Cupriavidus necator N-1: one gene and its partner. The protein of the gene in region 1 interacts with the protein of each later gene in a pairwise test. Links are inferred from orthologs where the notes say so. Each region holds a gene or a part of one and is shown in the gene's direction. Other genes may lie near its edges. The genes, in order: CNE_RS21875 and dsbD.

Region 1 (15,657 bases):
ACCATCTTCCCGACATCTCCAAGGCCGAGGAGAAATGACGCGTGCCAGTCCGCTCGCCCGCGCCGCCATCCGAGCTTCCGCCTGAATCCCCACGTTGCGCCGCCCCCGTGCTGAGCGCGAGCGGGCTGGCCATCTCGCGCGCCGGACGCCCGGTGTTGCGCGGCATCGACCTCGACCTCGCCCCCGGCGGCCTGCTGCAGGTACTCGGCCCCAACGGCAGCGGCAAGACCAGTCTGCTGCGCGTGCTGTGCGGGCTGGCCATGGCCGATGCCGGCACGCTGCACTGGCGCGGCCGCCCGGTGCGCGCCGCCGACCCTGACTATCAGCTGGCGCTGGCGTATGTCGGCCACACCAATGGCATCGACCCTGACCTGAGCCCGGCGGAAAACCTGCGCTTTGCCGCGCGCCTCGCCGGATCGGACGACAGTGCCGATGGCGTCGCGCGCGCCCTCGCCGCGCAAGGGCTGGAGCGGCTCGCAAACGCGCCGGTGCGCACGCTCTCGCAAGGGCAGCGGCGGCGCGTCGCACTGGCGCGCCTGTCGCTGGCGCAGCGCGCCTTGTGGCTGCTGGATGAACCAGTGACCGCGCTGGATGCCGATGCCTGCGCGCGCTTCGATGCGCAGCTCGGCACGCACCTCGCCGCCGGCGGCATGGCCGTGATCGCCACGCACCAGCTGCTGCCCGCGGGCGGCGCGGTGCTGCAACTGGGGGCGCCGGCATGATGCGCATGCTCGCCGCCATCGTCGCGCACGATGTCTCGCTGTCCTGGCGGCGGCGCGGCAGCCTGCTCGGCGGCGTGGTGTTCTTTGTCATCGCCGCCAGCCTGTTCCCGCTGGCAATCGGCCCCGAGCCGCAGCAGCTGCGCGCGCTGGCTCCCGGCATCCTGTGGGTGACGGCACTGCTGGCGTCGATGCTGTCGCTGTCGCGGCTGTTCGCGCAGGAGCATGCCGACGGCAGCCTGGACCAGCTGCTGCTGTCGCCGCATCCGCTGGCGCTGCTGGTGCTGGCCAAGATCGCCGCGCACTGGCTCACCAGCGGCCTGCCGCTGCTGTTGCTGACACCGCTGCTGGCACAGCAGTATGGGCTGCCCCTGGGCGCATCGCTGCTGCTGGCGGCGTCGCTGCTGGTGGGCACGCCGGCGCTGAGCCTGATCGGCGCGGTCGGCGCGGCGCTGACGCTGGGCGTGCGCGGCGGCGCGGTGCTGCTGTGCATCCTGGTGCTCCCGCTGTGCGTGCCGGTGCTGGTGTTCGGCGCCAGCGCCGCGGCCGCTGCCGATGCCGGGCTTGACGTGATGCCGCAGTTCTCGCTGCTGGGCGCCTGCCTGGCGCTGTCGCTGTTCCTGTGCCCGCTGGCCACCGCCGCCGGGCTGCGCATTGCCATGGAGACGCCGGCATGAGCCAGCCGCTGCCATCCGTCCACCCCGCTGCCGCGCCGCGGCCCCCGGTCCGCGGCGGCTGGCTGGCCTATGCCGCGCCGGTGCGCTTCTATCCGCTGGCCGGGCGCATGGCCTCATGGTTCTTTGCCGCGGCGGCGCTGTTCGCGCTGGCGGGACTGTGGCTCGGCTTTGGCGTGGCCCCCACCGATGCGCAGCAGGGCGAGGTCTACCGCATCATTTTCATCCACGTGCCGGCGGCGTGGATGTCGATGTTCATCTACCTGGTCATGGCCGGCTACTGCGCGCTGGCACTGGTGCTGCGCACGCGGCTGTCGTCGATGATGGCCTCGGCGCTGGCGCCCACCGGCGCGCTCTTCACCGCGCTGGCGCTGTGGACCGGTGCGCTGTGGGGGCAGCCCACCTGGGGCACCTGGTGGGTCTGGGATGCGCGGCTCACCTCCGAGCTGATCCTGCTGTTCCTGTACCTCGGCTTTATCGCGCTGGAAGCGGCCATCGACGAGCCGCGCCGGGCCGAGCGCGCCTGCGCGGTGCTGGCGCTGGTGGGGGTGGTCAATATCCCGGTGATCTATTTCTCGGTGCAGTGGTGGAACACGCTGCACCAGGGCGCATCGGTCAGCCTGACCGCGGCGCCGTCGATGGCGGCCACCATGCTGGCTGGCATGCTGCTGATGACGATGGCGTGCTGGATGTACACGGTGGCGGTGGCGCTGGTGCGCGTGCGCTGCATCCTGCGCGAGCGCGGCGAGGTGCCGCACGGCCCTGCCATGGTTCCCGGAGAGACCTCATGACGCTGTCCTCGCTGCTGCCCTACGGGCATCACGGCATCTTCATCGCCGGCGCCTTCGGCGTGAGCGCGCTGCTGCTGGCGCTGGAGCTGGTGCTGCTGGCCCGCCGCTGCCGTGCCACGCGCCAGGAAGCCGGCCAATGACGCCGCGCCAGCGCCGCTTCGGGCTGCTGGCCGCGGCGCTGGCCTGCTGCGGCATCGCGGCGGCGCTGGTGCTCAATGCCTTCCGCTCCAACCTGGTGTTCTTCTTCAGTCCCAGCCAGGTCGCCGCGCAGGAGGCGCCGGTGGCACGCAGCTTCCGGCTGGGCGGGCTGGTGGCGCCCGGCTCGATCCGGCGCGAGGGCGACGGCATGACGGTGCGCTTCGTCGTCACCGACACGGCGCGCCAGGTGCCGGTGCGCTACCGCGGCCTGCTGCCCGACCTGTTCCGCGAAGGCAAGGGCGTGGTCGCGCGCGGCCAGCTGCAGGCGGACGGCACCTTCATCGCCAGCGAGGTGCTGGCCAAGCACGATGAAAACTACATGCCGCCTGAAGCCGCCGACGCGCTCAAGCAGGCCGCGCAGGTGAACCGCCGCATGGCCGAAGCCGCGCCGGCACAGGGAGTACGCCAGTGATCGCGGAACTCGGCCATTTCGCGCTGATCGTGGCGCTGCTGGTCGCGCTGGTGCAGGCCGTGGTGCCGCTGGCCGGGGCCGCGCGCGGCCAGCTGGCGTGGATGGCGCTGGCGCGCCCCGCCGCGCGCGTGCAGTGCCTGCTGGTGGCGCTGTCCTTCGCCGCACTGACCTGGTCCTTCGTCAGCAACGACTTCAGCGTGCGCTATGTCGCCGCCAACGCCAACAGTGCGCTGCCGCTGGCGTACCGCATCGCCGCGGTCTGGGGCGGGCACGAGGGCTCGATGCTGCTGTGGACGCTGATGCTGGGCCTGTGGTCGCTGGCGGTGTCCGCGTGCAGCCGGCAGCTGCCGCTGGCCGCTGTGGCCCGCGTGCTGGCCGTGATGGGCGCGATCAGCGCCGGCTTCCTGGCGTTCCTGCTGTTCGCCTCCAACCCCTTCGTGCGGCTGCTGCCGCCCGCAATGGAAGGCCGCGACCTCAACCCGTTACTGCAGGACCCGGGCATGGTGTTCCACCCGCCCCTGCTCTACATGGGCTACGTGGGCTTCTCGGTGACCTTTGCCTTTGCCGTGGCGGCGCTGCTGGCCGGGCGCGTCGATGCGGCCTGGGCACGCTGGTCGCGGCCGTGGACCACGGTGGCGTGGGCCTTCCTGACGCTGGGAATCATGCTGGGCAGCGCCTGGGCCTACTACGAGCTGGGCTGGGGCGGCTGGTGGTTCTGGGACCCGGTCGAGAACGCCTCGTTCATGCCGTGGCTGGCCGGCACCGCGCTGATGCATTCGCTGGCGGTCACCGAGAAGCGCGGCGCCTTGCGCGCCTGGACCGTGCTGCTCGCCATCTTCACCTTCTCGCTGAGCCTGCTGGGCACCTTCCTGGTCCGTTCCGGCGTGCTGACCTCCGTCCACGCCTTCGCCGTGGACCCGAAGCGCGGCATCTTCATCCTGGCGCTGCTGGGGCTGGTTACCGGGCTGGCCCTGGCACTGTATGCGTGGCGCGCGCCGCGACTGGCGCGGCGCGTGGCGTTCGCGGCGGTCTCGCGCGAGTCGATGCTGCTGGCCAACAACGTGCTGCTGGCGGTGGCCGCCGCCACGGTGCTGCTGGGCACGCTCTACCCGCTGCTGGTCGATGTGCTGGGGCTGGGCAAGATCTCGGTCGGCCCGGCCTACTTCGAGCAGGTCTTCGTGCCCTTGATGGCCCCCGCCGGTGCGTTGATGGGCGCCGCGCCGCTGGCGCGCTGGCGCCACGGCAGCCTGCCCGACATGGCGCGCCGCCTGCGCTGGGGCGCCGTGGCCAGCGCGGCCATCGGGCTGGGGCTGCTGCTGGTGCTGCGCAATGCCTCGGCGCTGAGCGGGCTGGGGTTGCTGCTGGCGGCCTGGTGCGTGCTGAGCGCCGTGACCAGCCTGGCGGCGCGGCTGCGCCAACAACAGGGGCGCCGCCTGGCCGCGCTGCGCCAGTTCACACCCAGCTACTGGGGCATGCTGCTCGCCCACGCCGGCGTGGGCGTCTTCATCGCCGGCGTGACGCTGGTATCCGGCCAGGAAAGCCTGCGCGAACTGCCGATGCGCGCCGGCGAGAGCGTCAGCGTGGGCGGCTATGACTTCCGCTTTGCCGGCGTGACCCAGGGCGGCGGGCCCAACTACGACGCGCTGCGCGGCACGCTGGTGGCCGCGCGCGATGGCAAGCGAGTAGCACTGCTCCACCCCGAGCGCCGCATCTACCGCAGCCAGGACATGCCCACCACCGAGGCCGCGATCGACAGCGGCGTGGCGCGCGACCTCTACGTGGCGCTGGGCGAGAACGTCGATGGCAGCGCCTGGGCCGTGCGCATCCACGTCAAGCCCTTTGTCGACTGGATCTGGGCCGGCTGCGTGCTGATGGCGCTGGGCGGGCTGCTGGCCGTCTGCGACAAGCGTTACCGGCTTCGCCGCCGTGCCGCCAATCCTGCCACCGCGCCAGCCGCGCCGGATGTGCCCGCAGTGCCGGCATTGGCCTCCGCCCATGAGGAGACGCCCGCATGACGCGCTTCCTGCTGCCGCTGGCCGCCTTCCTCGCCCTTGCGGTCGCGCTGGCCGCCGGGCTGCGCCACGACCCGCGCGAACTGCCCTCGCCGCTGGTCGGCAAGGCCGCGCCGGCGTTCCGCCTGCCGCTGCTCGAACCCGAAGGCCGCACGCTGGCCAGCGCCGACATGCGCGGCAAGGTCTGGCTGCTGAATGTGTGGGCGTCGTGGTGCGCGGCCTGCCGCACCGAGCATCCGCTGCTGGTGGATTTTGCCGCGCGCTCGCCGGTGCCGCTGTATGGCCTCAACTACAAGGACGAGACCGGCGCCGCGCGCGACTGGCTGCAGCGGCTGGGCAACCCCTATGCGGCTTCGCTGGTCGATGCCGACGGCCGCGTCGGCATCGACTACGGCGTCTACGGCGTGCCCGAGACCTTTGTCATCGACCAGCACGGCGTGGTGCGCTACCGCCAGGTGGGCCCGGTCACGCGCGAGGTGCTGGAGCGCAAGCTGATCCCGCTGATCGAGCAGCTGGAACGGCAGGGAGGCAGCCATGCGTAGCCGGATCCGCACGATGCTTGCCGTGTGGCTTTGCTGCGTTTCGCTGCAGGCGACGGCGCTGACGGAAGCGGAACTCGATGCCCGCGTGCACGCGCTGTCCAACGAGTTGCGCTGCCTGGTCTGCCAGAACCAGACCCTGGCCGACTCCAACGCCGACCTTGCCGTCGACCTGCGACGCCAGATCCGCGCGCAGTTGCGCGGCGGCGCCAGCGACGAGGCGGTGAAGGACTACCTAGTGCAGCGCTATGGCGACTTCGTGCTGTACAAGCCGCCGCTGCGGCCGCTGACGTGGCTGCTGTGGTTCGGTCCGCTGTTGCTGGTGGCCGGCGTGGCGGCCGCGATCGTGCGTGCGCGCTCGCGCAATCGCCAGGCGGATGCGACGCTGGACGCCAGCGCGCAGCGCCAGCTTGCGGACTTGCTGGACGAATCGGCCACAACATCCGTGGAGCACCGCCAGCCATGACCACCTTCTGGCTGCTCGCCGCCGCCCTGATCGCCGCCACCACGGCCTGCCTGCTGTGGCCGCTGCTGCGCCGCCGGGCGGTGCCAGACCCGGGCACGCCGGAACGCAACTTGCTGGTTGACCTGTACCACGACCAGTTGCGCGAGCTGGACACCGACCTGCGCGGCGGCACCCTCACCGCGGCGCGCCACGCCGAAGCCCGCGACGAACTCGGCCGCCGGCTGCTCGATGACGCCGCCGGCGCCGCCACCGGCACGGGACGGGCCGGCACCTCGCCGCTGCTCGCCGCGCTGCTGCTCGCAGTACTGCCCAGCGCCGCCATCCTGCTCTACCTGCACCTTGGCAACCCGGTCGCGCTCTGGCGCGCCGACGACCTGCCCGAAAGCACCGGCAACCAGCACCAGCTGAGCGGCGCGCAGGTCGAGGGCATGGTGAACCAGCTCGCGCAGCGCCTGCGCGAGTCGCCCGGCGACGCGCAGGGCTGGGCCATGTTGGCGCGCTCATACAGCGTGATGGAACGCCATGCCGACGCCGCCGCGGCCTACGCGCGGGCTGTTGAATTGGCGCCGGACGTGGCCGCGCTGCGCTCCGACTACGCCGATGTGCTGGCCAGCCTGAACGGCGGCTCGCTGGAAGGCCCGCCCATGGCGCAAGTGCGCCAGGCCCTGGCGCTGGACCCGGACGACCCCAAAGCGCTGGCGCTTGCGGCCAGCGCCGCGGCCGAACGCGGCGATAAACAGGCGGCGATCGGATATTGGGAGCACCTGTACCGGCTGCTGCCCGCGGATTCGCAGACAGCGGCGCGCATCGCCGCCAACCTTGCGGCCGCGCGCGGCACGGCTGCCGCGGCGCAAACCCCGAAGATCACCGGCATGGTCACGCTCAGCGAAAAGGCCGGGCGTACGCCGCAACCGGGCGACACGCTCTTTGTCTACGCGTTGCCCGCTGACGGCTCACGCATGCCGCTGGCAGTACTGCGCCGGCAGGCGCGCGATTTGCCGCTGTCGTTCACGCTGGAGGATGCGATGGCGATGCGGCCCGATCACCGGCTGTCCGGACAGCAACAGGTCATGCTTGAAGCGCGGATCTCGGCCAGCGGCAGCGCCTTGCCGAAGGCCGGGGACCTGGTGGGGCGCACCGGACCGGTGGCAGTCGGCACCGAGGGCATCCGCATCGCTATCGACGGCACGATCGCGCCATAGTGGCTCAGGCGGGCAGCGTCACCTTCAGGTTGGCCAGCATGTCCGCCACCATCTCCTTCAAGCCGTACTCGGCCTTCCAGCCCCAGTCCGCGCGCGCGACCGAATCGTCGATCGAATCCGGCCAGCCCTGCGCAATCGCCTGGCGATAGTCGGGTTCATAGCGGATCTGGAAGCCCGGCACCTGCTCGCGGATGGCCGCTGCAATCTGCGCGGGCGTGAAGCTCATCCCGGCAATGTTGTAGCTGCCGCGCTCGCCGAGCTTGTCCGCTGGCGCTTCCATCAGTTCGATGGTGGCGCGGATGGCATCGGGCATGTACATCATCGGCAGGGCCTCGTCTTCCTTCAGGAAGCAGGTGTAGGGCTCGCCCTTCACCGCCGCATGGAAGATGTCGACCGCATAGTCGGTGGTGCCGCCGCCGGGCGGGGTCTTGTGAGAGATCAGGCCCGGATAGCGCACGCTGCGTACATCCACGCCGTGGTTGGCGTGATACCAGCGGCACCAGCCCTCGCCCGCCTGCTTGGAGATGCCGTAGACGGTGGTGGGCTCCATCACGGTCTTCTGCGGTGTCTGTCCGGCAGGCGTGGTCGGGCCAAAGGCTGCAATCGAGCTTGGCCAGAACACCCGCTCCAGCCCGGTCTGCCGTGCCAGCTCCAGCACGTTGAGCAGGCTGGTCATATTGAGGTTCCAGGCCCACTGCGGCGCCTTTTCGCCGGTGGCGGATAGCGCGGCGGCCAGCAGGTAGACCTGTGTGATGCCATGGCGCTCGACCACGGTGGCCAGCTCGCCCCGGTCGGTCGCGTTGAGCATCTCGTGCGTCAGGTGCACGTGCCGGCCGGTGGGCACCACGTCGGAGGTGATCACGTTGGTGCGCCCGTAGCGCTCGGCCAGCGCCAGTGCCAGTTCAGACCCGATCTGGCCGTTGGCGCCGACGATCAGGATCTTCGGTTTGCCATCTTCCATCAGATCAGCCCCAGTTCGCGGCCAGCCTGGCCAAAGGCTTCCAGCGCCTCTTGCAGCGCGGCTTCGTCATGCAGCGCGCTCATCTGCACGCGGATGCGCGCCTGCCCCTTGGGCACCACCGGGTAGAAGAAGCCGACCACGTACACGCCCAGCTCCAGCAGGCGCTGCGCGAGTTGCTGCGCCTTGTCGGCGTCGTAGACCATGATCGGGATGATGGGGTGGTCGCCCGCCTTGACGTCGAATCCCAGCTGGTCCAGTCCCGCGCGGAAGAACCTGGTATTGCCCTCCAGCCGGTCACGCAGCTCGGTACTGGCTTCCAGGATATCGAGCACCGCGATCGACGCGCCCACGATGGCCGGCGCCACCGTGTTGGAGAACAGATAGGGCCGCGAGCGCTGGCGCAGCAGCGCCACCACTTCCTTGCGCGCGCTGGTGAAGCCGCCCGAGGCGCCGCCCAGCGCCTTGCCCAGCGTGCCGGTGATGATGTCGATCTTGCCGAACACGCCGCGCGCCTCATGCGTGCCGCGCCCGCGCTGGCCCATGAAACCGGTGGCATGGCATTCGTCGATGCCCAGCAGCGCGTCGTACTCATCGCAGATCGTGCGCATCTGGTCCAGCCGCGCCACGGTGCCGTCCATCGAGAACACGCCGTCGGAAAACACCAGCGTGTAGCGCGCACCGTCGGCCCGCGCCTGCTCCAGCTGCACGCGCAGGTCGTCCATGTCGTTGTGCTGGTAGCGGTAGCGGCGTGCCTTGGACAGGCGGATGCCGTCGATGATCGAGGCATGGTTGAGCGCATCGCTGATGACCGCGTCTTCCGCGCCCAGCAGCGTTTCGAACAAACCGCCATTGGCATCGAAGGCCGAGCCATAGAGGATGGTGTCCTCAGTGCCGAGGAAGGCCGACAGCCGCGCCTCCAGCGTCTTATGCAGGTCCTGCGTGCCGCAGATAAAGCGCACCGAGCTCAGCCCGAAGCCATGCGTGCGCAGCGCCTCGTGCGCGGCCTCGATCACCTGCGGGTGCGACGACAAGCCAAGGTAGTTATTGGCGCACAGGTTGATGACCTCGCGGCCGTCGGTGGTGCGCACCCGCGCACCCTGCGGCGTGGCGATCACGCGCTCATTCTTGAACAGCCCCGCCGCGCGGATGCTTTCGAGTTCGGTACGGATGGATGCATAGAATGCCTCGGCATTCGACATGGCTTGGCTCCCGTTGGTGTGCGAGGGATATGCTAGGATTCGATCGATAAATCGAACGCGTTCTCTATATCGAACGTTTTGCGCAATATAACGAACATTCCCCCATGACGCAAGCCCTTGCCCAAATGCCGCAGGCCGACGGGCCGCCCGCCGTCGGCATGGCGCTGCAGGCGCTGCGCCAGCAGCAGCGCCTGTCGCTCGATGAACTGTCGCGCCGTGCCGGCGTATCCAAGTCGATGCTGTCGCAGATCGAACGCAACCTGGCCAACCCCACCGTGGCGGTGCTGTGGCGCCTGGCCAATGCGCTTGGCGTCAGCCTGACGGATTTCCTGGCCGGCGGCGCGGCAGAGCGGCCGGGCGGCGGCATCACCGTGATCCAGCCACATGCCACGCCATCGCTGAAAAGCCCCGATACCCGCTGCGACCTGCGCATCCTGGGCCCGATCGACCTGGCCGGCCGCTTCGAGTGGTATGAGCTGACCATCCAGGCCGGCGGCGTGCTGGCCTCCGAGCCGCACGAAGCCGGCACCCAGGAACACCTGTCGGTGCTGAGCGGATCGATGACGGTGCGCGCGGGCGTCGATGAGAAGAAGCTGAGGCACGGCGAGACCGCGCGCTATGCGGCCGATGTCGCACATGCGATCTCCAATGGCGGCAAGACCACTGCCACCGCACTACTGGTTGTAGTGCATCCGGGCTGACGCGGGCAAGGGTTGCGACAGCCCGGCGGGCGGGTTCAGCGGGCGCCGAACCATCGTTTGACCCGCTCCCACAGCACGCCGAAGAACATCGCCACCGGATTGAGGCGTACCGCCTGGTTGCGTTCGGCATCGCTCAGCGTCGGGTCCATCCGGCGCGCCACCGACTTGCCGAAATCGGCAATCATGCGCCGCACGAAATCCCGCACCAGCCCCGACCGCGAGAACTGCGCCAGCGGCCCTTGCAGCGAATACTGCAGGTCGACCGCGACTTCGGTCTCGTGCGCGGAGAGCGCCTTCAGCTGGTAGGCGATGTCGCCGGCGGCCTTGGAGTTGCTGAGCGAATCCTGGCCTGCGCCCTTCAGCACGCCACGCTTGAGCGCGTCGTCGCGCTGCAGGCGCGCGGCGCCGTCGAACCTGGCGGACATCGGGCCGAACTTGATGGCGATATGACCCTTGACCTTCTCCCCCGCAATTTCAGTGAGCACCGCGCCCGGCAGGCAGCCCGCGACGGCTGGCAGGTCGGCCATGAAGGCCCAAACCGAGTCGAGCGCGTAGGGGACGGTGAAGCTGCCTTCGATGCGCGACCAGCCCTTGCGGTCGGCTGACCGTTCCGCCTCGGCGCCGGTGCCGGCGGCCAGGTGCGGCAGCGTGCCGAGCGCTTCGTCGGCAACGGCAAAACCGGTGAACGGCGCTTCGGCCGGCGCCGCGCCCGCGACGTGCCGCGCAATCACGCCGGCTGCGTCGCGGCGTGCGTCCAGTACCGAGCGGATGGCGGCGACGATTCCCATATAGCCGGTGCAGCGGCACAGGTTTCCCGACAACTCGTGACGGATGGTGGCGTCGTCCGCATCGGGCAGGCGCAGCACGATGTCGCGTGCGGTCGCCAGCATACCCGGCGTGCAGAAGCCGCATTGCAGGGCATGATGCTGGTTGAACGCCGCGCGCAGGTCGGCCATCACGGCATCGTCCTGGTAGCCTTCGACGGTGACAATGTCAGCGCCCTGGCAGGCAGCCGCGAAGGTGATGCACGACCGCACCGGCTTGTCGTCGAGCAGCACGGTGCAGGCGCCGCACACGCCGTGTTCGCAGCCGAGGTGGGTGCCGGTCAGGCTGTGCGTGTCGCGCAGGAAGTCGCCCAGGTGCGTCCGGTCCGCGCACGCGCCAGAAACCCGGCGGCCGTTGACATTGAATTCGATGGTCTGCACGGGCGCTCCTCAGTTCAGCATTTGCGTGACGCAGCGCATCACGACGGTACGGTAAAGCTTGCGGTCGATGGCGTCCTTGCCCGGCGCGGCCTGCGCCACCGCTTCGTCCACGGCACTGGCCGTGAGCGCCGCGGCGCCTTGCGCGGCGACCGCGCGCTGAGTCCGGGCAGCACCACCGGTGGCCCGTCCAGCGCGCCGAGCACGATGCGTGCAAAGCGGCGGCTGGCATCGAAGTACGCGGCGCAGCTGGCTTCGGCGAACTCGCCGGTCTTGCGGCACAGCTTCTGGTAGCCCCAGCGGCTGTGCGCGGTGGCATGCGGCACGCGCACGGCGGCGATCAGCTCGCCGTCGGCCAGCACCGTGGTGTAGGCGCCGATCATGAAGGCTTCCATGGGCACATCGCGCGTGCCGATGCCGGATGCAATCTCGATGCGCGCACCCAGCGCGGTCATCACCACCACCCAGTCCGCGGCCGGGTCCGCATGGGCCAGGCTGCCGCCCACGGTGCCGCGGTTGCGGATCGCGCGGTAGGCAATGCCGCCCGCCACGTCCTGCAGCATGGTGCCCTGCAGCGGCGCGAACACGCCGTCCTCGATCTGCGCATGGGTCACGCAGGCGCCGATGCGGATGTCATCGGGGGTGGACGCGACTTGCCGCAGTTCGGCCAGCCCCGACACATCGACCACCGTGTCGGGACGGGTCAGCCGCAGGTTCAGCATCGGGCCGAGCGACTGGCCTCCGCCCATGGTCTTGGCCACATCTATGCCCGCGCCAAGGCGGGCCAGCGCCTCCGGCAGCGAGCCGGGCGCATGATAGGAAAAAGCGACGGCTTTCATGGGTCAGGCTGCCTTCTTGCTTTGTGCGCCGGCCACTGCCGCATCCAGCGCTTCAAGGATCTTTCTCGGGGTCAGCGGCGTTTCCTGCAGTTCGACACCGAAGTCGCGCAAGGCGTCGTTCACCGCGTTGAAGATCGCCGCCGGCGGTGCGATGGCGCCGCCCTCGCCCATCCCCTTGGCGCCGAATTCCGTGTGCGGCGACGGCGTCTCGAAATGATGGATGCGGATCGATGGAATCTCGGTCGGCCCGGGCAGCATGTAGTCCGCCAGCGTGGAGGCCAGCGGCTGCCCGTTGCCGTCATAGCGCATCTCTTCGAACATCGCTGTGCCGATACCCTGCGCCACACCACCGTAGGTCTGGCCCTCGACCACCATCGGATTGATCATGGTGCCGCAGTCTTCCACCACCACATAGTCCAGGATCTCGACATGGCCAGAATCGATGTCGACTTCCACCGCGACCGCATGCGTGGCGTAGGTGAAGCTGCCGGTATCGACCGCGGGCTTGAAGCCCATAGTGACCTCCAGCCCTTGCGCATCCACGTCGTGCGGCAACAGGTGGGGATTGATGTACCAGGCGTCGGCAATGCGGCCGATATCGATGACGGTGGCATCGCCTGCACGAACCGCGCCGGCTTCGAGCGTTACCGCCTCCACCGGCTGCCCCAGCATATGCGCGCCAATCTTCTGCAGCCGCGGCAGCAGCGCCTTGCATGCCCGCGACACCGCGCCGCCCGACATCACCAGCGAGCGCGAGGCATAGGTGCCGGTCGAGAACGGCGTGAGCCCGGTATCGCCGTGCACCAGCTTGATCCGTCCGATGTCGATGCCCAGGATCTCGTGGGCAATCTGCGCGAACGTGGTCTCCATGCCCTGCCCGTGCGAATGCACGCCGACCCGCACTTCGAGCCCGCCATCCGGCGTGATGCGCACCGTGGCCGAGTCGAAGCCGGGGATCACCGGCGTGCCCCAGGCCGCGAACACGGATGTGCCGTGGGCCGACTGCTCGGTGTAGGTGCCAAAGCCCACGCCGACATAGCGGCTGCCCTGCGGACCCGCCTGCTGCCGCGCGCGGATCGCGGGCAGGTCGATCATCTCCATCGCCTGGCGCACGCTGGCCGGGTAGTCGCCGCCGTCGAAGTGCTTGTTGGTCACGTTGACGTAAGGCATGGCCTGCGGCGGCACCAGGTTTTCGCAGCGCACTTCCCACGGCTCGCGCCCCACCTCGCGCGCGATCGCGTCCATCATCAGTTCCATGGCGAAGCAGACGCCGGTCCGGGCCACGCCGCGATACGGCACGAAACCTGGCTTGTTGGTGGCCACGCAAGTAGTTTCGCAGCGGTACCCGTCAAAGGCATAAGGGCCGGGCAGGTTGCCGATCGCCTGTCCCGGCTCCAGCCCGACGGTGAATGGCCAGACCGAATAGGCACCGCCATCGATGGCGATCTTCGCGTCCAGCGCCAGCAGCCGGCCGCGTTGGTCGGCATAGGCGGTAAGCTCGTAGTGATGCTCACGCGAGTTGGCCCCGGCGGTCAGGTGCTCGCGCCGGTCCTCGACAAAACGGAACGGCCGCTTGTAGGTCAGCGCCAGCCAGGCGATACAGAGCTCTTCCTGCTGCAGCACGCACTTGTAGCCGAAGGCGCCGCCCACGTCCGGCGAGATCACGCGCACGCGCGCCTGGTCCAGGTCCAGGCAATGGCTCAGGATGGTCCGGATCATATGCGGCACCTGAGTGGCGCTGTACACCACCAGCTGGTCGAACTGGTGGTCCCAGTAGGCCAGCACCGCCTTGCCTTCCATCGGCACCATGCACTGGCGCGCCAGGTTGACCTTGCGGTGGACGACGACGGAGGCCTCGCGCTGGCGCGCCTCGAAGTTCTTGTCGATATTCAGCGTCAGGAAGGTGTTGTCGCGCCAGTGTTCGTGCACGCGCACCTCGCCGGCGAGCTGGCGGGCCTGCGCGACGTCGGTCAGCGCGGGCAGCTCGTCGAACTCGGCCACCACCTGCTCGGCGATGTCCTCGGCTTCGGCGCGCGTCGGGGCAAAGGCCATGGCAACGGGCTCGCCGACAAAGCGCACCTTGCCGCTGGCCAGCGGCGCCTGCGCCGACGGCTGGTAGGACGGGAACGCCGAATCCGCGACGATGTCGCGCGCCGCCGCCATGTCCTCGCGCACGATCACCGCTTGCGCGTGGCGCGCGGGCTTGCTCACGGACAACAGCCTGGCATGCGCCACGGGGCTGCGCAGGAAGGCCACCTCCTGCAGGTCCGGCATGGCAATGTCCGCGACAAAGCGCCCCTTGCCATGCAGGTGCCTGGCGTCTTCCTTTCGCGCCACCCGGGCTCCCACGCCCTGGCCGCGTCCTTCTTCCGAATGATCCGGTTCCATCGACGATGTCATTGTCTTATCCGTCCCGATGATTCATGCAAGCGCTCATTCGCGCACCCCGATAGCAGCCAGCCCCTCTGCGCGCGAGGCCACCGTCGCATACTTCTGCCCCATGTCGAACAGGTTGGCCTCATGCGGGCCGAGCGCCCTGTCGCCGACGCAATCCGACAGCACCAGCGGCCGGAAGCCGTACTGCATGGCGTCCACCACGCTGGCGCGCACGCAGCCGCTGGTCACGGCGCCGGCCACCACCAGCGTGCGCACGCCGCGCTGCGTCAGCCACGCGGCCAGCGACGTACCGAAGAATGCCGACGGCACGGTCTTGCGCACCACCAGCTCGCCCGCCCGTGGTGCCAGTTCTTCGACGATGGCACTGTTGCGCTCGCGCTCCTTCAGCGACAGCATGTTCGGCACCTTCATGGCGAAGATGTTGTGGTCCGACCCATCGTCCGCAAAGACGATGCGGCTGTGCGCGATCGCCCAGCCTTCGCGCCGTGCCACGGCCAGCAGCGGCACGGTGTTGGCGATGGCCTCGCGGATATTGCCGCCGCCGAACACCTCCGGATCGGCAAAGCCGTTGACGAAATCGACCACCAGCAGCCCGAACGGGCCCGCCAGTTCCAGGTCGTTGCCGAAGCCCTGGCGCTGGTACGCGCCGATCTCCTTGTGCATGGCTACTTCTCCTCCGGGTAGCGGAACCCGTCCGTGACCTTGCCGCGGGTCACCACATCCACGCCGTCCAGGCGGACGGTGCAGTTGCGCACGGGAATATCGATATGGCAAGCCGTGGTGCGGCTGCCGCCGGCTTCGTTATTGGGGCCGAGCGAGAACAGGAAGTTGCCCTCGAAGGCGCGCGCGTCCATGCCGATGGTGGCCTCGCGATCGTACAGCCCCAGCGTGGACCAGTGGGCGCGCGGCTGCAGCCCCCAGCCGATATGCGAGATGGCATAGGCCTGCGGGTCGTTGAAGGAGGCCATGTACTCGCTCAGCAACTCGGCGTGCAGGCCGCCTTCGATGCGCGTGGCAAAGCCGCCCTCCACCGTCAGCATGACCGGCTCGGTGACGTAGGTCTTCTGCGGCAGCAGGATGTCGCCGCGCGCCAGCACGATGGTACCGTTGGCCGCGCCCTCGTTGGGCCAGGTCAGCGCGAAGCCGCTGGGCCAGTGGTCCCAGCGCCCGGGCTCGTCGACAAAGCCATACTCGCTGATGGCCGGGAACTCGCCCAGCGGGCAGCGCAGGTCGGTGCCGGCCGGCGACACCACATGCATTTCCTTTGCGCGGGCCAGCCGCTCGGAGGCGGCCTTGACGCGCTCGCGGTCGGCCTCGCAAGGCACCAGGCGCGCCAGCACCTCGG
Region 2 (15,527 bases), on another replicon or contig:
GATCCGGCCGAGGTGATCGTCGTGATCACCAATACCCCCGATGCCGAGACCGCGGCGCACCTGTCGCAGGTAGTGCTGCAGGCGCGCGCCGCCGCCTGCGTGAACCGCCTGGCGCCGGTCGAGTCCGAGTACTGGTGGCAGGGCAAGCTGGAGCGCGCGCAGGAGTGGCCGTTGCTGATCAAGACCACGCGCGCACGCTACGCTGCGCTGGAGGCCGTGATCCGGCAACATCACCCCTACGACGTGCCGGAGCTCATTGCCTGGCCGGTGACGGCGGGTTACGCGCCGTACCTGGCCTGGGTCCGCAGCGAGACCGAGACCGCCGCAGCGCCGGCAAAGTAGGGGGCAACGGCGCCCGCAGCGCAGCAGCGGGTACGCAGGTAACCCCGGTTCAAGACAGACAGGAAACAGCGACATGAACATCGGTTTGGCACTTCCGGAGCGCGCGCGCGGGCAGGACTGGGCGCGGCATATTGCCGCAGCGCTGCTGGCGGCATTGGCCTGGGTGTGCCTGGCGGGCGGCGCGCATGCCGCCACCGAAGACGACTTCCTGCCGCCGGAGCAGGCCTTCCGCTTCGCCGCGAGCCAGCTTGACGACAAGACGGTCGAGGTGCGCTTCGAGGTTGCGCCCGGCTACTACATGTACCGCGAGCGCTTCGCCTTTGCCGCGCAGCCCGCCGACGTAAAGCTGGGAACGCCGGTGTATCCGCACGGCAAGGTCAAGTTCGACGAGACCTTCGGCAAGGAGATGGAGACCTACCGCGACAGCGTGGTCATCCGCGTGCCGGTGGACGCGGCGCCGGCGGACGGCAAGTGGTCGCTGACGGTCACTTCGCAGGGTTGCGCCGACAAGGGCCTGTGCTATCCGCCGATGGAGAGCGTGTACAAGGTCGGCAGCAGCGGGCTGGCCGACCTGTTCGGCAAGCGCGGGCGCTCGGACGCGCCCGCGGCGGCGCTGGCACCGGAGCCGGCCACGCCCGGCGCGGCGGCGGTGCTGCGTGCCGACGACAGCGACCGCATCGCCGGTGCGCTGGCGAGCCGCAACCTGGCCCTGATCGCGGCGCTGTTCTTCGGCCTGGGCCTGCTGCTGACGTTCACCCCCTGCGTGTTGCCGATGGTGCCGATCCTGTCATCCATCGTGGTGGGCGAGCACGTCACGCGCGGCCGTGCGCTGCTGGTGTCGCTGGCCTACGTGCTGGGCATGGCGGTGGTGTACACCGCGGTCGGCGTGGCTGCCGGGCTGCTGGGCGAGGGCCTGTCGGCCGCGCTGCAGACACCGTGGGTGCTGGGACTGTTCGCGGCGCTGATGGTGGCGCTGGCGCTCTCGATGTTCGGGCTGTACGAACTGCAACTGCCGCGGCGCTGGCAGACCCGCCTGACCGAATCGTCGAACCGCCGTCAGGGCGGCCAGGTGGCGGGTGCGGCGGCGATGGGCGCGATCTCGGCGCTGATCGTCGGGCCATGCGTCACCGCGCCGCTGGCCGGGGCGCTGGCCTATATCGCGCAATCCCGCGATGCCGTGATCGGCGGCGCGGCGCTGTTCGCCATGGCGCTCGGCATGGGCGTGCCGCTGGTGCTGGTGGGCGTCGGCGCGGGCAACCTACTGCCGCGGGCCGGGCGCTGGATGGAGGTCACCAAGCGCTTCTTCGGCTTCCTGCTGCTGGGCGTGGCGCTGTGGATGCTGGGGCCGGTGCTGCCGGCCTGGGCCTCGATGCTGGCGCTGGCGGTGCTGCTGCTGGTGGCGGCGGTGTTCCTGGGCGCCTTTGACGCCCTGGGCCCGGATCCGCGCAACCTGGCGCGGGTGGGCAAGGGCGTGGGCGTGCTGTTTGCGATCGCAGCGGCGATCGTGCTGATCGGCGTGGCCTCGGGCGGGCGCGATCCGCTGCAGCCGCTGTCGCACCTGAGCGTGGCACGCGGTGGCGCAGAAGCCTCTTCTGGCGCGCAGACGGTGCGCTTCGAGCGCGTGCGCAGCGTGGCCGAGCTCGATGCCCGCGTGGCGCAGGCCGCGGCCGCAGGCAAGCCGGTGCTGCTGGATTTCTACGCCGACTGGTGCGTCAGCTGCAAGGAAATGGAGCACATAACCTTCGTCGATCCGCGCGTGCGCGCGCGGCTGTCGGAGATCGTGCTGCTGCAGGCGGACGTGACCGCCAACAATGCCGACGACAAGGCGCTGCTCAAGCGCTTCGGCCTGTTCGGGCCGCCGGGCATCATCCTGTTCGGGGCCGACGGGCGCGAGCGCCCGGTGCGCGTGATCGGCTACCAGTCGGCCAACCGCTTCTTGGAAAGCCTGGAGCGGGCCTTTGGCACGCGTACCAGTACCTGAGGCGTACCTGGCGCTGCGCTGCTAGCGCTCCAGCCGCCGCCCCAGCGCCCACAGTGCGGCCAGCCCCAGCGCCACGGCGCCCATCAGGCCGATCGACCACCAGAACCCGTCCGGCTCGCGCAGCCAGGGCATGCGGTCGAAGTTCATGCCGAAGACGCCGGTGATCAGCGTCAGCGGCATGAACAGCGCCGTGATCAGCGTCAGCGTGCGCATGGTGCGGTTGGTCCGGTGCGCCACCGCCGAGAAGTGAATCTGCACCGCCGACTCGATCGAATCCTCCAGTCGCCTGGCGTGCGCCAGCACGCGCTGGATGTGCTCCATCACGTCGTTGATGCGCACCAGCAGCACCTCGTCGCGTCCCGGCGCATTGGCCGGGCCGCCGGGCTGGTCGCTGCTGTAGCGGTTATCGAGCAGGCTGTCACGGAATTCCTGCAGCGCGTCGCGTTGCTCTTCGCTCAGGTGTTCCAGCTTGCGCAGCTGGATGCGGGCATCCAGCAGTCCCTCCCAGCTTGAAAAGCTGCGGCGCGAGTTCAGCAGCGCGCGCTGCCAGCGGTCGAGCTGGCGCGTCAGCGGCGCGCGCAGTTCCAGGTAGCGGTCGACCATCGCATTGAGCAGGCGCAGCATCAGGTCCTCGGGCCGGCTGGGCGGGCGCACGCCGTGCAGCAGCGGCTGGCCGTTGCGCACGGGCGTGGCCTGCGGGCGCGGTGCCTGGCACAGCTCCAGCAGGCGCTGGCGCACCTGGTCGACCGTGCGCGACTGCCCCGAGCGCACCGTGACCAGCACCGTGTCGAACATGAAGAACGTGACCGGCTGTGTGTCGATCCTGGCCAGTGCCGGGAGGAAGCCGGGCGGATAGCGCTTCTGGCGGGCGGCGGTCTCGGCAGCAGGCGGCTTCGCCGTGCCGGTCGCGGGATCCTGCGGCTCGGCCTCGGCGATGGCGCGGCTGGTCTCGAAGGTCAGCTTGCGGAAGATCACCATGTCGTACGCATTGGTCGTATCGAAATACGACGGATGCGCGGCATTGGTGGCGTCGGTCAAGTGCAGGTCCAGGATCGGCGCGCCGGCAAGCTGGCGCACGCTCTCGCGCCAGGCATCCGGCGCGGCGGTGACTTCCTCGGTGGAAAAGTCCGCCCAGACGAAGAGCGCGGCGGCATTGCCGTTGAGGAAGTTGCCCGCCTCGGTGAGCGAGGCGAGCGGGTGTACCTGGCTGGCCGAGAAGCCTAGCAGTTCCATAGGCGCTCTGTCCGTTGGCCGCTCAGGCCGTCAGCAGCCGCGCGGCGTCGCGCGCGAAATAGGTCAGGATGCCGTCGGCGCCGGCGCGGCGGAAGGCCAGTAGCGATTCCATCATCACCTTGTCGTGGTCCAGCCAGCCGTTCTGCGCGGCGGCCTTGAGCATCGCGTATTCGCCGCTGACCTGGTAGACGTAGGTGGGGAAGCGGAACTCGTCCTTCACGCGGCGCACGATGTCCAGGTACGGCATGCCGGGCTTGACCATCACCATGTCGGCGCCTTCCAGGATGTCCTGCGCCACTTCGCGCAGGGCTTCGTCGGTATTGGCCGGATCCATCTGGTAGGTCATCTTGTTGCCCTTGCCCAGGTTGGCGGCCGAGCCCACCGCGTCGCGGAAGGGGCCGTAGAACGCCGACGCATACTTGGCCGAGTACGCCATGATGCGCGTATGGATATGGCCGTTGTCTTCCAGCGCCGTGCGCACCGCGCCGATGCGGCCATCCATCATGTCGGATGGGGCCACGATGTCGACACCGGCTTCGGCCTGTGCCAGTGCCTGGCGCACCAGGATCTCGACGGTCACATCGTTGATGACGTAGCCGTTGTCGTCCAGCACGCCGTCCTGGCCGTGGCTGGTGTACGGGTCGAGCGCCACGTCGCAGAGCACGCCGAGCTCGGGGAAGCGGTCCTTGAGCGCGCGCACGGCACGCGGCACCAGGCCCTCGGGGTTGGTGGCCTCGATGCCGTCCGGCGTCTTCAGCGACGGGTCGATCACCGGGAACAGCGCGATCACTGGGATGCCCAGCTTGACGCAGTCTTCGGCCACCGGCATCAGCAGGTCGACCGACACGCGCTCGACGCCCGGCATCGACGCCACCGCCTGGCGCTGGTTCTGGCCGTCGAGGATGAAGACGGGGTAGATCAGGTTGTCCGGGGACAGGCGATGCTCGCGCATCATGCGGCGGGAGAAATCATCGCGGCGCATGCGGCGCGGGCGGTATTCGGGGAAGGTGGACATGGCGGGCTTCTTGACTGTAGAGCTGGACAGGAAAGCGGGCCGGCAAGCACGGCGCGCGCGGCAAAGCGCGGTCCAAGGCGGCTGGCCGAAGAAAAACTAAACTTTTGAGCGTGCCCGCTATCATACTCGCGGACACTTTGCGTTGCGCCCTGCGTGGCGCGGTGTCCCCCGCTACTCCTCCCTGAGCGGGTACCCGCCCCTGCGGCGGGAAAGTTTGTCCCCGTTGCTTGCAGCGGGGCTTTTTTTTGTGTGCTGACCTGGTGATTACACCGCCGGGTCGGCCGCAGGCGGCTCGCTCGTCTCCGCTGCGGACTTGGCTTCGGCCTTCTGCGCTTCCGGCAGGTTCAGCCAGCCGGCGATCACGCCCTGCGCCTCTTCGATGCCGCGGCGCTTCAGGCTGGAGAAGAGCTGTGCCGTCATGGGCACCGGCGTTTCCATCTGCTCGGCGTAGCCCTGCAGCATCTTGCGGGTCTCGCGCAGCGCCTTGGCGTTGTCGCTGTTGGTGAGCTTGTCGGCCTTGGTCAGCAGCACGTGGATGGGGCGCCCCGTCGGCAGGAACCACTCCACCATCTGGCAATCGAGATCCGTGAACGGACGGCGCGCGTCCATCATCAGGATCAGGCCGGACAGTTGCTGGCGCGTCTGCACATAGTCGCTCAGCAGCCCCTGCCAGTGGTACTTGGCCGTGCCCGAGACCTCGGCATAGCCGTAGCCGGGCAGGTCGACCAGGAAGGCGAGCGGGTCGGGCGCCTTGACCGGCGCCACCGAGAAATAGTTGATGTGCTGCGTGCGCCCGGGCGTGCGCGACGAGAACGCCAGCCGCTTCTGGTTGCACAGGATGTTGATGGCCGTGGACTTGCCGGCGTTGGAGCGGCCGGCGAACGCCACCTCCGGCACGGCCGTGGCGGGCAGGTCGCGCAGGTGGTTCACGGTGATGAAGAAGCGGGCCTGGTGAAGAAGGGACATGCGCTAGAGCGGTGGGGCGGGCCGCGGAGGCTGTGCGCATTGCGCATGCCGGGGCCGGGGTCTCGCCAGGGTGGGATGGCTGGCGGCCCAGGCCGCCCGCCGGGGTTGATCTGGCGCAGCCCGAAAGGGGCATGACAAGGCGCAAGGCATCAATCCGGCACATAACTTATTGTACAATACGCCGGTTAACGGTCTCCTGAACGGGTGACGCGTGGCATCCATGGCCGCGTGCCTTGGCTGCCGTCGTCCGGGCGGGAAGCCTAGTGTGTCGTTCCATCGTGGGCAGGGCCCTTGCCCCGCATTGCGTGTTGCACCGGAGGGTGCGGCGGCGGCGGGAGCGGGCTGGCGGGGTCTGCCGCCACGGCCAGCGCTTTGCGGATCGGTCAGCCGCGCGCGGGTCGCCACGATACCAGCCTTTGCACCGGCGCGTCCTCACCGCCTGCAAAGCGCCGGGCCGGCACGCATCACGGTATCCAAAACAATTCAGAGAAGGTGTGCGAATGAACCGCATTGCGAAGATTCTGGGTGTCCTGGCTTTGGCCGTTCCTGCCGCCGCCCTTTCCGGAATGGCATCTGCCGCAGAGCAGGCCGCCGCAAAGGCTGACCCGGCCAAGGGTGAAACGCTGTACACGCAAGGTGCCCCCGACCGCAATGTGCCCGCCTGCCTGAGCTGCCACGGCGCCGCCGGCAATAGCGCCGCCGCCGCCAACCCGAAGCTGGCCGCCCAGCATCCCGAGTACGTCCACAAGCAGCTGGCCGACTTCAAGTCCAAGGCACGCAACAACGCGATCATGGTGCCGATGGCGTCGGTGCTGACCGACGAGGAAATGCGCAACGTCGGCGCCTACCTGGCCAAGCAGTCGCTCAAGCCGGCGACCGCCAAGAACAAGGACACCATCGAAGCCGGCCAGAAGATCTACCGCGGCGGCATCGCTGCCAAGGGCGTGCCCGCCTGCGCCGCCTGCCACGGTCCTACTGCCGCCGGCATTCCCGCCCAGTACCCGCGCATCGGCGGCCAGTGGGCGGACTATACCGAAGCACAACTGGTGGCATTCCGCCAGGGCACCCGCAAGAACAACCCGGTCATGACGACCATCGCCGCCAAGATGTCGGATGCCGAGATCAAGGCGGTGGCGGATTACGTCGCCGGCGTTCGATAACGATTCCGCGACTCCGCTGGCGCCCGCCAGGCGCCGGCGCGTTGGTCTGGCGGCCCCCGTTCCGGCGGGTGTGCCGCGGCATGCAACCGAACGCGCCTGTCACAATCGAAAAGGGTGGCCTGCTTGCCAAAGCATGTCCGCCCTTTTTTCATTTCCAAGCCGCACGTTGTTTTAGGTTTCCCTGCACATGTCGACCGCTTCCACTTCAGGGCTGCACCTGAAGACCTCTCACCGCGTGCTGCGCGACGCGGTCGAATTGTTGTCCTCGATGCGCTTCGCGATCGCGCTGCTGACGGTGATCTCCATCGCCAGCGTGATCGGCACCGTGCTCAAGCAGAACGAGCCGTATCCCAACTACGTCAACCAGTTCGGGCCGTTCTGGGCCGATGTGTTCCATACGCTGTCGCTGCAGAAGGTCTACGGGTCCTGGTGGTTCCTGCTGATCCTGGCCTTTTTGGTGGTGTCGACCAGCCTCTGCCTGATCCGCAACGCGCCCAAGATGGTGGCGGACATGCGCTCGTGGAAGGACCATGTGCGCGAGCGCAGCCTGCGCGCCTTCCATCACCGCGGTGAATTCGACGGCGCGCGCCCGCGCACCGAGGCGGTGAGCCGCCTGTCGGCGCTGCTGCGCAACCGCGGCTACCGCCTCAAGGCGGTCGAGCATGACGGCGCCACGCTGCTGGCGGCCAAGGCCGGCGCGGCCAACAAGGCCGGCTATATCCTGGCGCACACCGCTATCGTGGTGATCTGTATTGGCGGCCTGCTGGATGGCGACCTGCTGATCCGCGCGCAGATGTGGCTGGGCGGCAAGTCCCCGATCAGCGGCAACGCGGTCATCAGCGAGATCCCGCCGCAGCACCGGCTGTCGGCGAGCAACCCGGGCTTTCGCGGCAACGCTTACGTGCCCGAGGGCTCGACCGTGTCCACCGCCATCCTGAACATCGCCGACGGGGCGCTGGTGCAGGACCTGCCGTTCGCGATCACGCTGAAAAAGTTCAAAGTCGATTTCTACGAGACCGGCATGCCCAAGCTGTTTGCCTCGGATGTGGTCGTGACCGACCGCGCCACCGGCAAGCAGACCGAGGCCACCATCAAGGTGAACGAGCCGCTGATCGTCGACGGCATCGCCATCTACCAGTCCAGCTTCGAGGACGGCGGCTCGCGCCTGAAGTTCGTCGGCTACCCGATGCAGGGCAGCGGCCACGCCACCTTCACCATCGATGGCGCGGTGGGCGGCAACAAGCCGCTGGCGGGCACCGGCACCAGCGCCGACAGCGAAGGCCTGACGGTCGAGTTCAGCGACTTCCGGCTGATGAATATCGAGAACGTCACCGATGCCTCGGGCAAGCCCGACGCGCGCGGCGTGGCGCGCAAGTCCTTCAACGAGACGCTGGAGAAGCACCTGGGCGCCGCCGCCAGCACCGACCGCGCCAAGACGCTGCGTAACGTCGGCCCGTCGGTGCAGTACAAGCTGCGCGACCGCACCGGCCAGGCGCGCGAGTACAACAACTACATGGTGCCGGTGCAGATGGACGGCCAGTCGGTGTTCCTGGCCGGCATGCGCGAATCGCCCAGCGAACAATTCCGCTATCTGCGCATCCCCGCCGACGACCAGGGCAGCGTGGCCGACTGGATGCGCCTGCGCGCCGCGCTGCAGGACCGCGCGCTGCGCGGCGAGGCCGCGCGCCGCTTTGCGCTGGCGTCGATGCCAGGCGATGACAAGGCCGACCTGCGCCGCCAGCTGGCGGAAAGCTCGCTGCGTGCGCTCGACCTGTTCGCCGGCGCCACGCGGCCCTCGCCGGATTCGCCCCCGGGCGGCTTCACCGCGATCGCGGCCTTCCTGGAGAAATCCGTGCCCCCGGCCGAGCAGCAGAAGGCGGCCGACGTGCTCCTGAAGATCCTGAACGGCTCGATGTGGGAGCTGTGGCAGCTGGCGCGCGCCCAGGACAAGCTGCCGGTGGTGGCCAACAGCGCCCAGAGCGGCACCTTCCTGCAGCAGGCCATCAACGCGCTGTCGGACAGTTTCTTCTACGGCGCGCCGGTGTTCCTGCAGCTCGACGACTTCAAGGAGATCAAGGCCAGCGTGTTCCAGTTGACCCGTGCGCCGGGCAAGAACATCGTGTATCTTGGCTGTCTGCTGCTGGTGCTGGGCGTGTTCGCGATGTTCTATATCCGTGAGCGCCGGGTCTGGATCTGGGTGAAGGACAAGCCCGCCGAGGGCGACACCGAGCCTGGCAGCCATGTGCTGATGGCGATGTCGACTCAGCGCCGCACGATGGATTTCGAAAAGGAATTCACGGCGCTGCGCGACGATATCGGCCGCGCCGCAGGGGGCCGCAGCGATGCGCCCGGGCCCGCCGGCACTCCCCACTGAATTGAGCAGGTACGCTATGTCCTCAAATGTGAACCAGGCCGGTCCCGCCATGCGCGGCACCACGCGCGCCGACACCGGCGCGGCTGACGAGGCCTATCTCGAACCTTCCTTCCTGCGCCGCCTGACCTGGGTGGACTGGCTCTTTGCGCTGGCGCTGGCGGTTGGCGCCGGCGTGGCGCTGTCGCAATACGGGCAGTGGATGGACGGCTACGACAAGGCCGTGCTGATCGGCGCCGTGCCTACCTTCGCGCTGCTCGGCTGGCACTGGAAGGCGGTGCGCCCGCTGATGCTGGCGCTCACCGCGCTGTCGCTGTTCGCGATCCAGCTCTACCAGGGGCAACTGGCGCGCGCGGACCAGGCTTTCTTCCTGAAGTATTTCCTGTCGAGCCAGTCGGCCATCCTGTGGATGAGCGCACTGGTATTCCTGTCCACGCTGTTCTACTGGCTCGGGCTGGCGACGCGCTCGGACACGGGCTACAGCATCGGCAGCAAGCTGTGCTGGGGCGCGGTGGTGCTGGGCTTCACCGGCCTGCTGGTGCGCTGGTATGAGTCCTACCTGATCGGCACTGACATCGGCCATATCCCCATTTCCAACCTGTATGAAGTGTTCGTGCTGTTCACGCTGATCACTTCGCTGTTCTACCTGTACTACGAAGGCCGCTACGACACGCGCGCGCTGGGCCCGTTCGTGATGCTGGTGGTGTCGGCCGCGGTGGGCTTCCTGCTGTGGTACACGGTCAGCCGCAATGCGCAGGAGATCCAGCCGCTGGTGCCGGCGCTGCAAAGCTGGTGGATGAAGATCCACGTGCCGGCCAACTTTATCGGCTACGGCACCTTTGCGCTGGCGGCAATGGTCTCGGTAGCCTACCTGCTCAAGCAGCGTGGCATCCTGGCCGAGCGCCTGCCATCGCTGGAGCTGCTTGATGATGTGATGTACAAGGCAATCGCGGTCGGCTTTGCCTTCTTCACCATTGCCACCATCCTGGGCGCACTGTGGGCGGCCGAGGCCTGGGGCGGCTACTGGAGCTGGGACCCGAAGGAAACTTGGGCGCTGATCGTCTGGCTGAACTACGCGGCGTGGCTGCACATGCGGCTGATGAAGGGCCTGCGCGGCACGGTGGCGGCCTGGTGGGCGCTGGTCGGCCTGCTGGTGACGACCTTCGCGTTCCTGGGCGTCAACATGTTCCTGTCGGGACTGCACAGCTACGGCGAACTGTGACGCGGCCTCATGCTGCAATGCAAAAACCTGCCTCCGGGCAGGTTTTTTTTCGTCTTTTTTTAATTTTTTTGGACGCCAAAGGAATAAAGGCATCACATCCGGTGTTTACTTGAGGAGCGGTGCCGGTTGGCGGCACCGGTTTGCATGGAGAACAAGATCATGGCAAGTCCGCGTCGTAACGCTGCAGCATCCCTCGTTCGTCCCGCCGCGCTCGCGCTCGGCTGCGCGGCGGTCCTGCTCGCCGGCTGTGCCGGTATGGGCGGCACTGCCGGCAATATGCCGCCCACGGTGAAGGTGACCAGTGGCGTGCTGACCGATCCGCAGGGCCTGACGCTGTACACCTTCGACCGCGACACCGCCGGCAGCGGCAAGAGCGCCTGCAACGGCCCGTGCGCCACCAACTGGCCGCCGCTGATGGCAGCACCTGGCACCAATGCGTCAGGACAGTACACCATCATCACGCGCGAGGACGGCGGCAAGCAGTGGGCGTACCGCGGCATGCCGCTGTACCGCTTTGCCAAGGACGCCAAGCCGGGCGACCGCGCCGGCGACAACCTCAACAACGTCTGGCACGTGGCCAAGCCCTGACGCTTCAGCAGCCACCACCGCAGCCACGGCATGGAAGGGTTTGACGGCCAGCTCGTCGCGCTGGCGCCGCGGCTGCGGCGCCATGCGCGCGGCCTCACCGGCGACGCGGCGCTGGCCGACGACCTGGTGCAGGACACGCTCGAGCGCGCGCTGCGCTACCGCTGGCGCTTCCGCCTGCGCCCCGGCGCCTGGTGGGGCGACGGCGCCGATGGCCTGCTGCCGTGGCTGCTGACCCTGATGCACCGCCTGCGCCTGAATACCGTGCGCAGGAAGGAACTGGTGGTCACCACCGATACGCTGCCCGAGGTCAGCGCCCCCGCTGACGACCCCGGCCTGCGCCGCGACCTGGTGCAGGCGCTGGCGCAACTGCCGGAGGCGCAGCGCGCGGTGCTGCTGCTGGTCAGCCTGGAGCAACTGACGTATGCGGAGGCCGCGCGCGTGCTCGACGTGCCGCAGGGTACGGTCATGTCGCGCCTGGCGCGGGCGCGCGAGCAGATGCGCCGGCTGCTCGACGGCAAGGCGCCCGCTGCCGCGCCGGCGGCTTCCGGCAAGCCCCTGCAGCGGGTGAAATGATGTCCGCCATCCACGAAGCCGATCTCCACGCCTACGCCGATGGCCAGCTTTCCGGCGCGCGCCGTGCGGCCGTGGAGGCGTACCTGGCGCAGCACCCGGACGCGGCGGCGCAGGTTGCCGCCTGGCGCCGGCAGGCCGATGCCTTGCACGGGGGGCTGGATCCGATATTGAACGAACCGGTGCCGCTCGCGGCCTTGCCGCCCGGGCTGCATGGCGATGGCCGGCGCGACAACGCGCGACTACGGCGGCCGCGCTGGACCATGGCGCTGGCGGCCACCTGCGCGTCGGTGGCGCTGCTGTCTGTCGGCGGCGTTCTCGGCTGGCTGGCCCATGGCCGCCTTGGCGGCGTGTCCGTGGCGATGGCGCCCGGCGAGCGCTTTGCGCGCGAGGCGCTGGCCACGCACGCGGTCTACGCTCCGGAAATGCGCCACCCGGTGGAAGTCGCGGCGACGGAAGAGGCCCACCTGATCGCATGGCTGTCCAAGCGCCTGGGCAAGGCGCTGCAGGTGCCGGACCTGCGCGCGCAGGGCTTCCACCTGATCGGCGGCCGGCTGGGCGTGGCCGAGGGCGGCCCGTCGGCCATCCTGATGTATGAAGCGGACGACGGTACGCGCCTGTCGCTGCAGCTGCGGCGCATGGCACAGGGCACGCCCGATACGGGCTTCCGCGTCGAGCGCATGCCAGGCGCGGGCACCAGGCGGCCAGCCCCCGGCCGCGACCCAATGATGGCCTTCTACTGGATCGACCGCGACCTCGGCTTTGCGCTGGCGGGCCCGCTGGAACGGGCGCGGCTGCTGACGCTGGCGCAGGTGGTGTACCAGCAATACCAGGGCGGATAGCCGGGCGCGAGGTGCAGGCGGCACATTGCGTGCGTCTGACGCCTCATGACCCGCGGCATTCCGACGCAGGCACAAAAAACTGTCAGGACTGGCCCGCACTCTCCGACCAAGGCCAGAGTCCAATTCTGCAAGCGTGTTGGCGCAACCGGCGCCGGCACGGCCAGGCAACGAGGAAAACCATGCTGATCCCTTCCCCCAAATGGCTGCGCGGCGGCGATATCGCCGCCAGCGAGATCACGCCCCGTCACGTCTTCGAAGCGCGCCGCCGCGTGCTGGCGCTGGCCGCCGCCGGCGCCGCCAGGAGCACGCTGGCGCCGTGGTTTGCGCGCCAGGCCCTGGCGCAGGGGCAGCACGGCCACAAGCTGGCCGCCACACCCAACAACGCCTACATCATCACCGACAAGCGCACGCCCTTCGAGGATGTCACCACCTACAACAACTTCTACGAATTCGGCACCGACAAGTCCGACCCGGCGCGCAACGCCGGCACGCTGCGCCCGCGCCCGTGGCAGGTGTCGGTGGAAGGGCTGGTGAAGAAGCCCAAGGTCTATGACCTGGACGAGCTGATGAAGCTGGCGGCAATGGAAGAGCGCGTCTACCGCCTGCGCTGCGTGGAGGGCTGGTCGATGGTGATCCCGTGGGTCGGCTACCCGCTGGCCGAGCTGATCCGGCGCGTCGAGCCGCAGCCTGGTGCCAGGTACATCCAGTTCATCACGCTGGCCGACAAGAAGCAGATGCCCGGCGTCAGCAGCGGCGTGCTCGACTGGCCGTACAGCGAGGGCCTGCGCATGGACGAGGCCATGCACCCGCTGGCGCTGCTGACCTTCGGCCTGTATGGCGAGGCCCTGCCCAACCAGAATGGCGCGCCGGTGCGCATGGTGGTGCCGTGGAAGTATGGCTTCAAGAGCGCCAAGTCGATCGTGAAGATCCGCTTTGTCGACAAGCAGCCGCCCACCAGCTGGAACCTGGCCGCGCCACAGGAGTACGGCTTCTATTCGAACGTGAACCCGGACGTGGACCATCCGCGCTGGAGCCAGGCCACCGAGCGCCGCATCGGCGAGGAGCGCGGCAGCGGCTTTGGCGCGTTGTTCGCACCCAAGCGCAAGACCCTGCCGTTCAATGGCTACGGCCAGCAGGTCGCCTCGCTGTACCAGGGCATGGACCTGAAGAAGTTCTTCTGATGCAAGGCGAACACATGGCTACCTCATCCACCAGCGCCGCCGCCGTGGCGGCGCGCAAGCCGGTCGGCCTGGCCACGTTGTCGCCGCAGCGCGTGCGCGCGCTCAAGCTTGCGCTCTGGCTGCTGGCGCTGCTGCCGTTCGTACGGCTGCTGTACCTGGGTGCCACGGAACAGTTCGGCGCCAATCCGCTTGAATTCGTGACCCGCTCCACCGGCACCTGGACGCTGGTGATGTTGTGCCTGACGCTGACCATCACCCCGCTGCGCCGCCTCACTGGCTGGAACTGGCTGATCAAGCTGCGGCGCATGCTGGGCCTGTTTGCGTTCTTCTACGGCCTGCAGCACTTCCTGCTGTGGATCGGGGTGGATCGCGGTTTTGACCTCGCCTACATGATCAAGGACGTGTACAAGCGGCCCTTCATTACGGTCGGTTTCACTGCCTTCATGCTGATGATCCCGCTGGCGCTGACTTCGACTAACGGCATGGTGCGCTGGCTGGGCGGCAAGCGCTGGCAGGCGCTGCACAAGCTGGTCTATGCGATCGCCGTGCTGGCCATCCTGCACTACTGGTGGCACAAGGCGGGCAAGAACGACTTTGGCGAAGTGTCGATCTACGCCGCGGTGGTGTTCGTGCTGCTGGGGATGCGGCTGTGGTGGCGGCTGCGCAAGCCCGCGGGGGCGCGCCAGCCCGCCGCGTAGGCGGGCCGGGCGTTTTGGGATTCAGTCCTGCAGCAGGCGTTCGTCGCGGAACAGGTCCTCGACCAGTTCGCGCTCGCGCACCAGGTGCACCGTGGCGCCATCGACCATCACTTCGGCGGCACGCGGGCGGGTGTTGTAGTTGGAGCTCATGGTGAAGCCGTAGGCACCGGCCGACATCACTGCCAGCAGGTCGCCCGGCTGCACCGCCAGCGCGCGGTCGCGGCCCAGCCAGTCGCCCGATTCGCACACCGGGCCGACGATGTCGTAGGTCACCGCTTGCGCGTCGCGCCGCACCACCGGCTCGATGCGGTGGTAGGCCTCGTACATCGCCGGGCGTGCCAGGTCGTTCATGGCGGCATCGACGATGCAGAAGTTCTTGGCCGCGCCGGGCTTGAGGAACTCCACCTGCGTCAGCAGCACGCCGGCGTTGCCCACCAGCGAGCGGCCCGGCTCGAACAGCACCTCGCGGTGGCCGTGACCGCGCGCGGCCACGCGTTCCAGCAGCGTAGTGGCAAAGCCGGTGATGTCCGGCGGGGTTTCGTCGGTGTAGGTGATGCCCAGGCCGCCGCCAACGTCGATATGCTCCAGGCGGATGCCGTCGCGCTCCAGCGCCTCGACCACGTCCAGCACCTTGTCCAGCGCTTCAAGATAGGGCTCCACCTCAGTGATCTGCGAACCGATATGGCAGTCGATGCCGGTCACTTCCAGGTGCGGCAGCGCGGCCGCGGCGCGGTAGGTCGGCAGTACGTCCTCGAAGGCGATGCCGAACTTGTTGCCCTTCAGGCCGGTGGAGATATACGGGTGCGTCTTCGCATCAACGTCCGGATTGATGCGAAGCGACACGCGCGCACGCTTGCCCATGCGGCCGGCCATTTCGTTCAGGCGGTCCAGCTCGGGGATCGACTCGACATTGAAGCAGCGCACGTCGTGTGCCAGCGCCAGTTCCATTTCCGCCGCGCTCTTGCCCACGCCGGAGAACACCACCTTGCGCGGGTCGCCGCCGGCGGCCAGCACGCGCTTGAGCTCGCCGCCCGAGACGATGTCGAAGCCGGCACCGAGCTTGGCAAACACCTGCAGCACCGCCAGGTTGGAGTTTGCCTTCATGGCGTACTGGACCTGCGCCTTGCGGCCCTGGCAGGCGGCGGCGTAGGCCTGGTAGGCAGCGGTCAGCGCCGCGCGCGAGTACACATAGGTCGGCGTGCCGAATTCAGCGGCAATGCGCGCCAGCGGCACCTGCTCGACGGCAAGCGCGCCGTCCTGGCGATGGAAAAATGCGGTCATGGTTATCGGGTGGTGGGGGCGGCAGGGGGCGAGGCCGGTTGCGTGGCGGGGGCAGGGGTGGAAGGCGGGGCCGGCAT

Evidence for each region.
Region 2: the proteins of CNE_RS21875 (region 1) and dsbD interact in binary tests that used the Escherichia coli proteins (3 or more experiments, as listed by UniProt). The link is inferred for Cupriavidus necator N-1 from one-to-one orthologs.

Annotation. Positions count from the first base shown.
Region 1 is NC_015723.1:820,546-836,202, reverse strand. The notes cover bases 3,578-6,576. They hold CNE_RS21875 (DsbE family thiol:disulfide interchange protein), read left to right. Parts: upstream 3,578-4,805; coding sequence 4,806-5,348; downstream 5,349-6,576. Other genes in these bases: ccmI (c-type cytochrome biogenesis protein CcmI), read left to right, coding at 5,808-6,576; CNE_RS21870 (cytochrome c-type biogenesis protein), read left to right, coding at 5,341-5,811; CNE_RS21880 (heme lyase CcmF/NrfE family subunit), read left to right, coding at 3,578-4,809. Also shown: CNE_RS21905 (NapC/NirT family cytochrome c), read left to right, coding at 1-38; cytochrome c biogenesis heme-transporting ATPase CcmA, read left to right, coding at 42-722; heme exporter protein CcmB, read left to right, coding at 719-1,396; CNE_RS21890 (heme ABC transporter permease), read left to right, coding at 1,393-2,184; heme exporter protein CcmD, read left to right, coding at 2,181-2,324; cytochrome c maturation protein CcmE, read left to right, coding at 2,321-2,794; more of CNE_RS21880, read left to right, coding at 2,791-3,577; more of ccmI, read left to right, coding at 6,577-7,013; CNE_RS21860 (L-threonine 3-dehydrogenase), read right to left, coding at 7,018-7,974; kbl (glycine C-acetyltransferase), read right to left, coding at 7,974-9,173; CNE_RS21850 (helix-turn-helix domain-containing protein), read left to right, coding at 9,278-9,874; CNE_RS21845 (xanthine dehydrogenase family Fe-S subunit), read right to left, coding at 9,910-11,079; CNE_RS21835 (xanthine dehydrogenase family protein molybdopterin-binding subunit), read right to left, coding at 11,919-14,315; CNE_RS21830 (N-carbamoylsarcosine amidohydrolase), read right to left, coding at 14,349-14,975; CNE_RS21825 (M29 family metallopeptidase), read right to left, coding at 14,978-15,657. UniProt on the Escherichia coli protein: Involved in disulfide bond formation. Catalyzes a late, reductive step in the assembly of periplasmic c-type cytochromes, probably the reduction of disulfide bonds of the apocytochrome c to allow covalent linkage with the heme.
Region 2 is NC_015726.1:3,535,705-3,551,231, reverse strand. The notes cover bases 1-2,869. They hold dsbD (protein-disulfide reductase DsbD), read left to right. Parts: upstream 1-415; coding sequence 416-2,323; downstream 2,324-2,869. Other genes in these bases: CNE_RS16595 (magnesium transporter CorA family protein), read right to left, coding at 2,345-2,869; cutA (divalent-cation tolerance protein CutA), read left to right, coding at 1-342. In the rest of the region: more of CNE_RS16595, read right to left, coding at 2,870-3,556; hemB (porphobilinogen synthase), read right to left, coding at 3,579-4,571; yihA (ribosome biogenesis GTP-binding protein YihA/YsxC), read right to left, coding at 4,836-5,537; CNE_RS16580 (c-type cytochrome), read left to right, coding at 6,038-6,697; CNE_RS16575 (cytochrome c biogenesis protein ResB), read left to right, coding at 6,885-9,071; c-type cytochrome biogenesis protein CcsB, read left to right, coding at 9,121-10,290; CNE_RS16565 (COG4315 family predicted lipoprotein), read left to right, coding at 10,450-10,878; CNE_RS16560 (RNA polymerase sigma factor), read left to right, coding at 10,909-11,451; CNE_RS16555 (anti-sigma factor family protein), read left to right, coding at 11,448-12,290; protein-methionine-sulfoxide reductase catalytic subunit MsrP, read left to right, coding at 12,470-13,471; protein-methionine-sulfoxide reductase heme-binding subunit MsrQ, read left to right, coding at 13,471-14,169; lysA (diaminopimelate decarboxylase), read right to left, coding at 14,191-15,450. UniProt on the Escherichia coli protein: Required to facilitate the formation of correct disulfide bonds in some periplasmic proteins and for the assembly of the periplasmic c-type cytochromes.